One region of the Pseudomonas sp. GL_139_B genome, then DNA from elsewhere that is predicted to be linked to it. Evidence: predicted binding sites of a transcription regulator. Region 1 holds the regulator's gene; each other region holds the start of a gene.
The links. The regulator FliA, encoded in region 1, starts transcription of late flagellar genes. The targets are predictions, from matches to a motif close to CTAAAGTTTNNNNNNNNNNNGCCGNTAA.
Positions count from the first base shown of each region.

Region 2: a site for FliA is predicted at 1,594-1,621, ahead of AC3ISI_RS03785 (methyl-accepting chemotaxis protein). Genes of this name have one in related genera too.
Region 3: a site for FliA is predicted at 1,512-1,539, ahead of motA (flagellar motor stator protein MotA). Genes of this name have one in related genera too.

Region 1 covers NZ_CM174403.1:4,595,757-4,599,034, forward strand. Annotated here, with positions in the region: gene AC3ISI_RS21010 (chemotaxis protein CheA) at 1-109, opposite strand, end outside; gene AC3ISI_RS21015 (protein phosphatase CheZ) at 145-933, opposite strand; gene AC3ISI_RS21020 (chemotaxis response regulator CheY) at 956-1,327, opposite strand; gene fliA (RNA polymerase sigma factor FliA) at 1,495-2,235, opposite strand; gene fleN (flagellar synthesis regulator FleN) at 2,232-3,062, opposite strand; gene flhF (flagellar biosynthesis GTPase FlhF) at 3,179-3,278, opposite strand, start outside.
Region 2 covers NZ_CM174403.1:861,070-864,347, forward strand. Annotated here, with positions in the region: gene ampD (1,6-anhydro-N-acetylmuramyl-L-alanine amidase AmpD) at 138-698, shown strand; gene ampE (regulatory signaling modulator protein AmpE) at 695-1,531, shown strand; gene AC3ISI_RS03785 (methyl-accepting chemotaxis protein) at 1,711-3,278, shown strand, end outside.
Region 3 covers NZ_CM174403.1:575,800-579,077, forward strand. Annotated here, with positions in the region: gene AC3ISI_RS02565 (HDOD domain-containing protein) at 1-1,441, opposite strand, end outside; gene motA (flagellar motor stator protein MotA) at 1,608-2,459, shown strand; gene motB (flagellar motor protein MotB) at 2,622-3,278, shown strand, end outside.

The DNA of each region.
Region 1 (3,278 bases):
CATCCGGTCGGCTTTCAAGCTCGACCAGCTGTTCGGACAGTTGCTCTAGAATCTCGCCGGCCTCAACCAGGAAATCCTGAAGGATCTCTTCATCGGCGCCGAAGCTCATTAAGGGGGTGCTCCTAAAGGTCTAAAAACCTGAACCTAAAATCCAAGACTGGATAGCAAATCGTCCACATCGTCCTGACCGGACACAACGTCTTCTCTTTTATCGGCATGAATCTGCGGACCTTCACCCTGAGAGAGATGTTTTTGTGGATCTTTTTCGGCCAGCATCGATTCACGGTCATGTTCGATACCCGCAAAGCGGTCTACCTGGCTGGCCATGAGTACGAGCTTGAGCAGGTTGCTTTCAACTTCGGTGACCAATTGGGTCACGCGCTTGATGACCTGACCGGTGAGGTCCTGGTAATCCTGAGCCAGCAGGATGTCGTTGAGGTTGCTCGACACCCTGCGGTTGTCTTCGGTGCTGCGTGCCAGGAAACCGTCGATCCGGCGGGCCAGTTCGCGGAACTCTTCAGCGCCGACTTCGCGGCGCATGAACCGCCCCCAATCCGTGCTCAACGCCTGGGCTTCGTCAGCCAGACTATTGACCAACGGCGTGGCGTTTTCCACCAGGTCCATGGTGCGGTTGGCCGCGGCCTCGGTCAGCTTGACCACATACCCCAGGCGCTCGGTGGCGTCCGTGATCTGTGACACCTCCTCGGCTTGCGGCATGTTCGGGTCAATCTGGAAATTGACGATCGCGCTGTGCAGCTCGCGAGTGAGCTTGCCCACTTCCTGGTACAGGCCGCGGTCACGGGTCTGATTGAGCTCATGGATCAATTGCACAGCTTCGCCGAACCTGCCTTTTTCAAGACTCTCGACCAGTTCGACTGCGTGTTTTTTCAGGGTCGATTCAAAATCGCCCATAGAAGACTCTTTATGCTCCATAGCTCCCCCGTGGCGCAGTGGATCAACCGATGCGTTCGAAAATCTTCTCGATTTTTTCTTTCAACGCCTGGGCCGTGAAGGGTTTGACGACATAGCCGTTTACACCGGCCTGGGCCGCTTCGATGATCTGCTCGCGCTTGGCTTCAGCCGTCACCATCAGCACCGGCAGGTGCTTGAGCTTTTCATCGGCGCGCACGTGGCGCAGCAAGTCGATACCGGTCATGCCAGGCATGTTCCAGTCGGTCACCAGAAAGTCGATGCTTCCGCTGTTGAGAACCGGAATGGCAGAAGTGCCATCGTCGGCCTCGACCGTGTTGGTGAACCCAAGGTCACGCAACAGGTTTTTTATGATCCGCCGCATCGTTGAGAAGTCATCAACGATGAGGATTTTCATGTTCTTGTCCAATTCGACCTCCAAGCAGTCTTAAACGCGCCCAGCACCTGGACGCGCCATTTCAATCAATCCGGCGATGCATTCGATGACTGTCTGGAGCACAACAGATCGCGACCGGTGCCGTTCAAACCCGCACCAGCCTCGTTCGCAGTGTCCCCACACTGCCTTCAGCGCGCTCGCCACTCTGCCAAACGCCCCCGCAAACGGGCCGCGCACTGGCTGTGTAACTGGCTGACCCGCGATTCGCTGACCCCCAGGACCTCACCGATTTCCTTGAGATTCAACTCTTCGTCGTAGTACAGCGCCAACACCAGTCGCTCACGCTCCGGCAAATTGGCAATCGCGTCCGCCAGCGCTGCCTGGAAGCGTTCATCTTCCAGATCGCGTGACGGCTCGAGATGAGCACTCGCGCCATCCTCGTGCAGCCCTTCGTGTTCGCCGTCCTGCAACAGATCGTCGAAACTGAATAAGCGGCTGCCCAGGGTGTCGTTCAAAATCCCGTAATAATCGTCGAGACTCAATTGGAGTTCGGCCGCAACCTCGTGATCTTTAGCGTCACGGCCGGTTTTAGCTTCAATAGAGCGAATTGCGTCACTGACCATGCGGGTATTTCGGTGAACCGAACGCGGTGCCCAATCCCCCTTGCGCACTTCATCGAGCATGGCGCCGCGGATTCGTATGCCCGCGTACGTCTCGAAACTCGCGCCTTTGCTGGCGTCGTATTTGGTTGATACCTCAAGCAGGCCGATCATCCCGGCCTGGATCAGGTCTTCAACCTGAACACTGGCTGGCAGACGGGCCAGCAAGTGGTAAGCAATGCGTTTGACCAGTGGCGCGTAACGCTCGATCAGCTCGTACTGCGCGTCACGTGCCGACATCTTGTAGAGGTTGTAGCCACTGGCTGTCATAGGACGGGTCCCGCGGTCTGCTGCACGAGGCGCTCGACAAAAAACTCCAGGTGCCCACGCGGGTTGGCAGGCAATGGCCAGGTATCGACTTTCTGCGCAATGGCCTTGAACGCCAGGGCGCACTTGGAACGCGGGAAGGCTTCATAAACGGCGCGCTGCTTCTGCACGGCCTTACGCACGCTTTCGTCGTAAGGCACTGCGCCGACGTACTGCAGGGCGACGTCAAGGAAGCGATCGGTGACCTTGGTCAACTTGGCGAACAGGTTGCGACCTTCTTGCGGGCTCTGGGCCATGTTGGCCAGGACGCGGAAGCGGTTCATGCCGTAATCGCGGTTAAGCAGTTTGATCAGCGCGTAGGCGTCAGTGATCGAGGTCGGCTCGTCGCAGACCACCAGCAAGACTTCCTGCGCGGCGCGAACAAAACTGACGACCGAGTCACCTATACCCGCAGCAGTATCGATCACCAGGACGTCGAGGTTGTCGCCGATGTCGCTGAAGGCCTGAATCAAGCCGGCGTGCTGAGCCGGGCTCAGGTGAACCATGCTCTGTGTGCCGGAGGCCGCCGGAACGATTCGAATACCGCCTGGGCCCTGCAACAGAACGTCGCGCAGCTCGCAGCGGCCTTCGATCACGTCAGCCAGGGTACGTTTGGGTGTCAGTCCCAGCAGGACGTCGACATTCGCCAGGCCCAGGTCAGCGTCCAACAACATGACGCGACGGCCGAGCTCGGCCAGGGCCAGTGACAAATTCACTGACACGTTAGTCTTGCCGACGCCACCTTTGCCGCCGGTCACCGCGATCACCTGTACGGGATGCATGCTGCCCATGTTATTTCTTTACCTTGTCTTGCATAGACGGAGGCCACATTACTGGCTGCGCGTTCGCTAAAGGAACAATGCATGGCAGGCCATCGATGTAGGTACAAAAACTGTTCATTACTACCTTAGCCGACCTGTTTGGTCGGACTGTGGTAAATGTCAGCGAACATATCAGCCATGGCTTCTTCGCTGGGTTCTTCCTGCATTTGCACGCTGACGGCGCGG
Region 2 (3,278 bases), 2.6 Mb from region 1:
AAAGTGGTCCGATTATAGGGCCATGGCACGAGTCAACCCAAGGCCTCATAGACTTTCCATTCGCGGCAAGTGATCGCATCCAGAGGGGCTATCGCGGCATACTGAGCGCCAACACAGTCGTCGCTGAAGGAACCTGTATGCAGTTGGACCCCGCGAGTGGTTGGTGTCAGGACGTGCGTTTATGCCCCTCACCCAACTTCAATGCGCGCCCCACGGGCGAAATTTCCCTGCTGGTGATCCACAACATCAGTTTGCCGCCAGCGCAATTCGCCACCGGCAAAGTGCAGGAATTCTTCCAGAATCGTCTGGATGTCACGGAGCATCCTTATTTTGAAGGCATCGCTGACTTGCGGGTGTCAGCGCATTTTCTGATTGAGCGTGACGGTACTGTTACTCAGTTTGTCTCTTGTAGTGAGCGAGCCTGGCACGCCGGTGTTTCGAGTTTCGAGGGCCGGGAAACCTGTAATGATTTTTCGCTGGGCATCGAGCTTGAAGGCACGGATGATCTGCCGTTCACCGATGCTCAGTATCTCGCGCTGACAGCGTTGACCCGACAGCTGCAAAACGCCTACACCGACATCACTGCGCAGCGTATTTGCGGACACAGCGACATCGCGCCGGGGCGCAAGACTGATCCAGGACCGGCGTTCGACTGGGCACGCTATCGTGCGGCCCTGGCAAAAGAGGAAGGACAATGAGTTTTCTGGTGTTGCTGTTGGCGGTGTGGATCGAGAAATTCTCGGCACTGCGCCATCGAGTCCAGCGTGATGGCGGTTGGGTGCGCGAGTTGAACAAGCTTGAGGTGACGCCACGTCTGATCGACCGGCCATGGTTGATCCTTATCATTATTGTGTTGTTGCCGATCGCGCTGCTGGGGTTGCTGTTGGTCGTGCTGAACCCCGTGGCCTACGGTTTTCTGACGTTACCGGTGCATTTGCTGGTGGTGATTTACAGCCTGGGTCGCGGCGATCTGCTGGCGGGCCTGGGGCCATTTCGCGATGCCTGGCGCCGGGAAGACCTGCAAGCCGCTGCACATGTGGCCGCTCGTGACCTGGATATTTGCGCCGAAAGTGCCGAACAATTGCTGGAACGGGTCGAAGCCCACCTGCTGTGGGAGGCTTACCAAAGTTTCTTTGCGGTCATTTTCTGGTACTTCTTGCTGGGTCCGGTTGCCGCCCTGAGTTATCGCTTGCTGGCACTGACCGAGGAGTATGGGCAGAACCCGGCCGTGGTCGAGCGCGCGGCACAATTGCGTCACGCCTTTGATTGGGTGCCCGTGCGATTGCTGGCGATGAGTTTTGCACTGATCGGCAACTTTGTGGCGGTCAGCCGGGTGATGTTGAGTGAGTTACTGAACTGGAACATCGGCGCCGCTCAGTTGATCGAGAAAGTCGGACTGGTGGCCGGTGAGATCCCGGCTCCGGTTGTCGGACCGGATGGCATCAACAGTCTGGACCGGATCTGGGAATTGCTGCTGCGCGCGGCGGTGCTCTGGTATGCCGGTTTTGCGTTGTGGACGGTCTTCCCGTAACTTCAATCCCTGTAGCAGCAGGCTGCGCCAGCTGCTACAAGCGTGTACTTCCCTTCGTTAACCTTAAGTTACAAAACATCCTGCCGATTTAAGATATACAGGGATAGCGCTGAATAGTGGCTATCTGCCGCCGATCTGTGCGCGCCAAATAAAAATAAGAATTAAAAGGGAGATTTCCAGTGAAGAGCTTGCTCTATCCCGCCGTCGCGCTGATGAACCGCCTGAGCTTCGGCATGAAGTTCAGCCTGATCAGCGTGCTGTTCCTTGTGCCCATGCTTGTCACCAACTTTTATCTGGTGCGCGATTCCTATCGTGAGTTTCAGGGCACACAAATTGAGCTGCAGAGCCTAGACCTGCTGGGCAGCGGCCTGACCCTTCGGCGAGACCTGGAAACCCTGAACAATCTGGTGCAGATCAACGTCACACTCGGCCAGTCCGGCAAGGCCGGCAATATCGAGTCGAAGATTGGCGTGCTGGAGCAAAGCATCCTCGCGCGCCTGCAAGGGCTGACTGCGATGACCACTGATCCGGAGCAGATCACGGCTTTCGACGGCAAGCGCGATGAAATGATCGCTGCGTTCAAAGCCCAGCAAGCGGAAACCTCCCTGCAAAGCAAAAGTGGAATGATCGGAAAACTGCTCGGCAACGCGCAGATTTTCAGCCAGATAATCGCCACTCAGGCCGGCCTCAGTCGCGACAGCCAAAGCGACATGCGTCAACTGAGTGAGCTGATCACCAGCGTTACTCCGCGTGTGACCCAGCTGCTGGGCGAAGGCCGGGCGATGGGGGCTTTGTCTCTCGGGCAAGGCTTTATAAACTCGGCGTCGAGCACTCGATTTGATGAGTTGTTGGCGCAGGTCGAGAAGCTTCAGGGCGAGTATGGCCTGAAATTGCAGGATGCATTGGGCTCCAGCAAGGTGGCGCGTGAAATCCTGGCTGCGCAAGCTGATAGCAGCAAGGCTTCGCTGAAAAAAGCCAGTGAGCTGTTCGAAGAAAAAGTGGTGATGGCCGACACTCTCGATACACCCTGGCAAGGGTTTTACGATCAGGTCACCGGCCTGATGGACCAAACTTACCAACTCAACGAAGCCATATTGAAGTTCCTCGGTACCCAGTTGCAGCAGCGATTGGAGCAAAACCGCACCCACATGGTCTTGCAGGCCGTGGCGCTGTCGGTGGTGTTTGTGCTGATTTTCTACCTTTACGGCGGCTTCTACGCTTCAACCCGCACCACCCTCAAGCGTCTTGGCGAAATGATGGACACAGTCGCTGCCGGCGACATGACGGTGACCTTCCGCGCGGAAAGCCGCGATGAGCTCGGCGAGTTGGGCGAGGTGTTCAACGGCACCGTGAAGAAAATCCATGACCTGATCGAGCGCGTCGGGAAGACCGTGAATGAGGTCGAACGCCAGGCCGGGCAGGTGCAAAGCGTCTCTACCCAGAGCAACCAGGCGGTGGCTGGGCAACGTACGCAAATCGAGCAAGTCGCCACGGCCATGAACCAGATGTCGGCCACCTCCCTTGAGGTGGCGCGCAGTGCGGCTGCCGCAGTCAGCAGCGCCCACAGCGTCAACGACGAGACCATCACTGGCCGCGGGCTGGTCGCGTCCCAGCAGGGCAGCATCGTGCAATTGGCCAGTGAGATCGATCAGTCGGTGTTGGTGATCAATCAACTGGCCAGCGACAGCCAGTCCATCAGCCGTGTACTGGAAGTGATCAAAAGCATCGCTGATCAGACCAATCTGTT
Region 3 (3,278 bases), 2.4 Mb from region 1:
CCTGATCCGCCGCCACCACCATGATCACCCGGCCATTATTGATCAGCGAGCGCAGCAACAGGTGTTCGCCACGGAATTGCGCGCGCAGGCTGGCCGGCAACAAGGCCGAGAATTGGGCGTTGTTGTCGGGTGTCAGGCGCACCTGAGCTTGTTGCGAGAGCAAACGTTGCAGCACGCTGCTTTGGCTCACAACGAAATTCAGCCCAGCCGTTTCTTTTGGTAGTCCTGCAATCTGATGCACCCGCAGATTGGCGTGTGTGCGATCAGCCATCAAGATCATCACTCGGCGCAAGCCGCACGCGACCAGAGCGTCACGGGCGGAGGTGGTCAAGTGCATGGCATTTGTGAAGGGGCTTGGCTCCATCAGCAACTCGGCGCATTGGTTGCGCCACTTTGCCAGGTCTTCGGTGGTTGGCGCCGGTGCCGGCAGCAGCCTGGCGTGGATACGGTTCATGCCCCACGGCCAGAGCAGCGAAACAGCGGGGTGCCACAAATCCGCCATGGCATGCAGCCGGGCGCTATTGGCGGCCTGTTGATGCAATTGCTGCTGCACCTCGGCCATGGGCATTTGCAGGTAAAGGCTGGTCAGGTATTGCCAGCGCTTGCTGTGAGGACTGTCCCATGCCTGTTGCGCCGACAGCGCCAGGCCGTTGGCCAGTAGCACGGTATTGGCCGGCTGATTGAGCCAGCGACGCAGGGTCGGATCGTCATCGAGGCGGTTTTGCTGGCGCAAGGGATGATCGCCGTCGCGGGCGATGCGCAGGACTTTGACCAGCTCGCGCTGCTCGGTCAGCAGCAGGCGATAACCCTGTTCCACCCAAATCGGCAGGCGCCAGAGGCTCACCAGGGTTTGGCAAATATCCAGCAAGCGCACACCGAACAACTGCTTTTCGACGTTGCGTGCCGATTCGCCTTTATGGATGACCCGCAGCTCCCACTCTTCAAGCAATTGCGGATGGGTCAGCGCCATGGGCCAGAGTGGCGAGAGAAACAGCAGGCTGCCCCAGTGAATGTCCTGCCACAGCCGCGCCAGGCGACTGGCAAAAAAACCATTGGCCTGTTGCGTCGCGTGCTGGCTGATCAACTGCAACTGACGCAACGCAATCGGGATCTGTGACAGCGGCTCTACGGGCAGGCAGGCGAGCAGTTCTTCGGTGCGTTTCAAACCGAGGCGATTGATCGCCACTTCAAGGTTTTCCGCAGGCTCGGTCATGCTGCCGTAGGTGTGGCGATTGGCTTCACGAATGATGCTCAAGGCCAAAGCCGGGCTGTCTTGCATGAGCTCTGCTATATCGCGAAGCGAGCTGCGGTGATCGGCGATGGCCTTGCAGACACGGTCATGGCTATCTTGCGGAACCGGCAGACGCACGCCATCGAGAAGCTTGACCCAGCCTTCAAGAGTTGTCGGTTTTTGAGTTGGAATGTTCGTTTGGTTAGCCATGGTTGGACGCAATCATCGTCTGCATTACCTGTGCCCGGAGAAGGCTAAATTAGCTTTTCGCTTGAACGGGCTATAGTCTGGCGCAGTTTTGCCGATAAGGAGAAGAAGAGATTTTTCAACTTCCGAATATGACCTTGAACCCGACTCAGTAAGTGTTTTCCTACCTATGGCTAAAATTCTCGGCATCATCGTCGTATTCGCAAGCGTGCTTGGCGGATACGTGCTCTCCCACGGCAAGATTGCCGCCCTTATTCAGCCTTTTGAGGTAATGATTATCGGGGGTGCGGCCCTTGGCGCATTCCTGCAGGCCAACCCTGGGCATATGGTCAAGCACGTTCTGAAGAAAGCCTTTGGGATGTTCAGTTCGCGTTTCAACCACACCTTCTACCTTGAAGTGCTGGGGCTGATTTACGAGATCCTTAACAAAAGCCGCCGCGAAGGCATGATGGCCATCGAAGGCGACATCGAGGATGCCGCGGCTAGCCCGATCTTCGCCAAGTACCCGGCGGTGCTCAAAGATGAACGCATGACCGCGTACATTTGCGATTACCTGCGCATCATGTCCTCCGGCAACATGGCCCCCCATGAGCTCGAAGGCCTGTTCGACATGGAACTGACCAGCCTCAAGGAAGATCTGGATCACCCTGCCCACGCGGTAAACGGTATCGCTGACGCCATGCCGGGTTTCGGTATCGTCGCGGCGGTACTGGGTATTGTTGTGACCATGGCCTCCCTGGGTGATAGCGATCAGAAAATGATCGGCGTGCACGTCGGTGCGGCGCTGGTCGGTACCTTCTTCGGTATTCTCGCCGCGTACGGTTTCTTTGGTCCGCTGGCCCATGCCCTGGCCCATGATGCCAAGGAAGAGCTGAACGTCTACGAAGCCATCAAGGCTTCGCTTGTGGCCTCGGCGTCCGGTATGCCGCCATCGCTGGCTGTGGAATTCGGTCGCAAGGTTCTGTATCCGGCGCACCGTCCTAGCTTCGCTGAGCTGGAACAAGCGGTTCGCGGTCGATAGTGCTCTGTTTTGCAAATACGCTCCTTTTTTGGCGAGTGACTGTTGTTGCCAGACAAGGCGCCGCGACGAGTCATAGCTCGCTATGGCGAGGAGCGGCAACGCCGTATGGCGACAACAGGCACCGTCAAAAAGGAACAGTATTTGTGAGACAGAGCACTCTGTATGGAAAATAACCAGCCGATCATCATCAAGCGCGTCAAGAAATACGCGGGCGGGCATCACGGCGGTTCCTGGAAAATCGCTTTCGCGGACTTTGCGACGGCGATGATGGCGTTCTTCCTGGTGCTGTGGCTGCTCTCCACCGCAACACCGGAACAGAAAATCCTCATCGCCGGTTACTTCAAAGACCCGGTTGGCTTTACCGAAAGTGGCACCCCGTACATCATCGATCTGGGCGGTTCTCCGACCCTGGCGCCAGATAAAACCCTCAACCCCGAAGTGAAGTCGCAGCCGCAGCCAGACCGGGTCACCATCGACACCGAGCAGGTCGAAGGCATGGCCGAGCAGGTCGAGAAGGAGCGCCTGGAACTGTTGCTGCAAGAATTGCAGAACAAGGTCGATGAAAATCCGCAGCTGCAGAAATTCAAGGATCAGATCCTCTTCGAGATCACGCAGGACGGTTTGCGCATCCAGATCATGGACGCCGAAAACCGCCCGATGTTCGATTCTGGTAGTGCACGTCTGAAACCGTATTTCGAAGACATCCTGCTGGCCATGGCTGACACCATCAAAGCGGTGCCGAACAAGATCAGCATCAGCGGCCACACCGATGCCAAGCCGTACTCGGGCACCGGTGACTTCGGCAACTGGGAGCTCTCG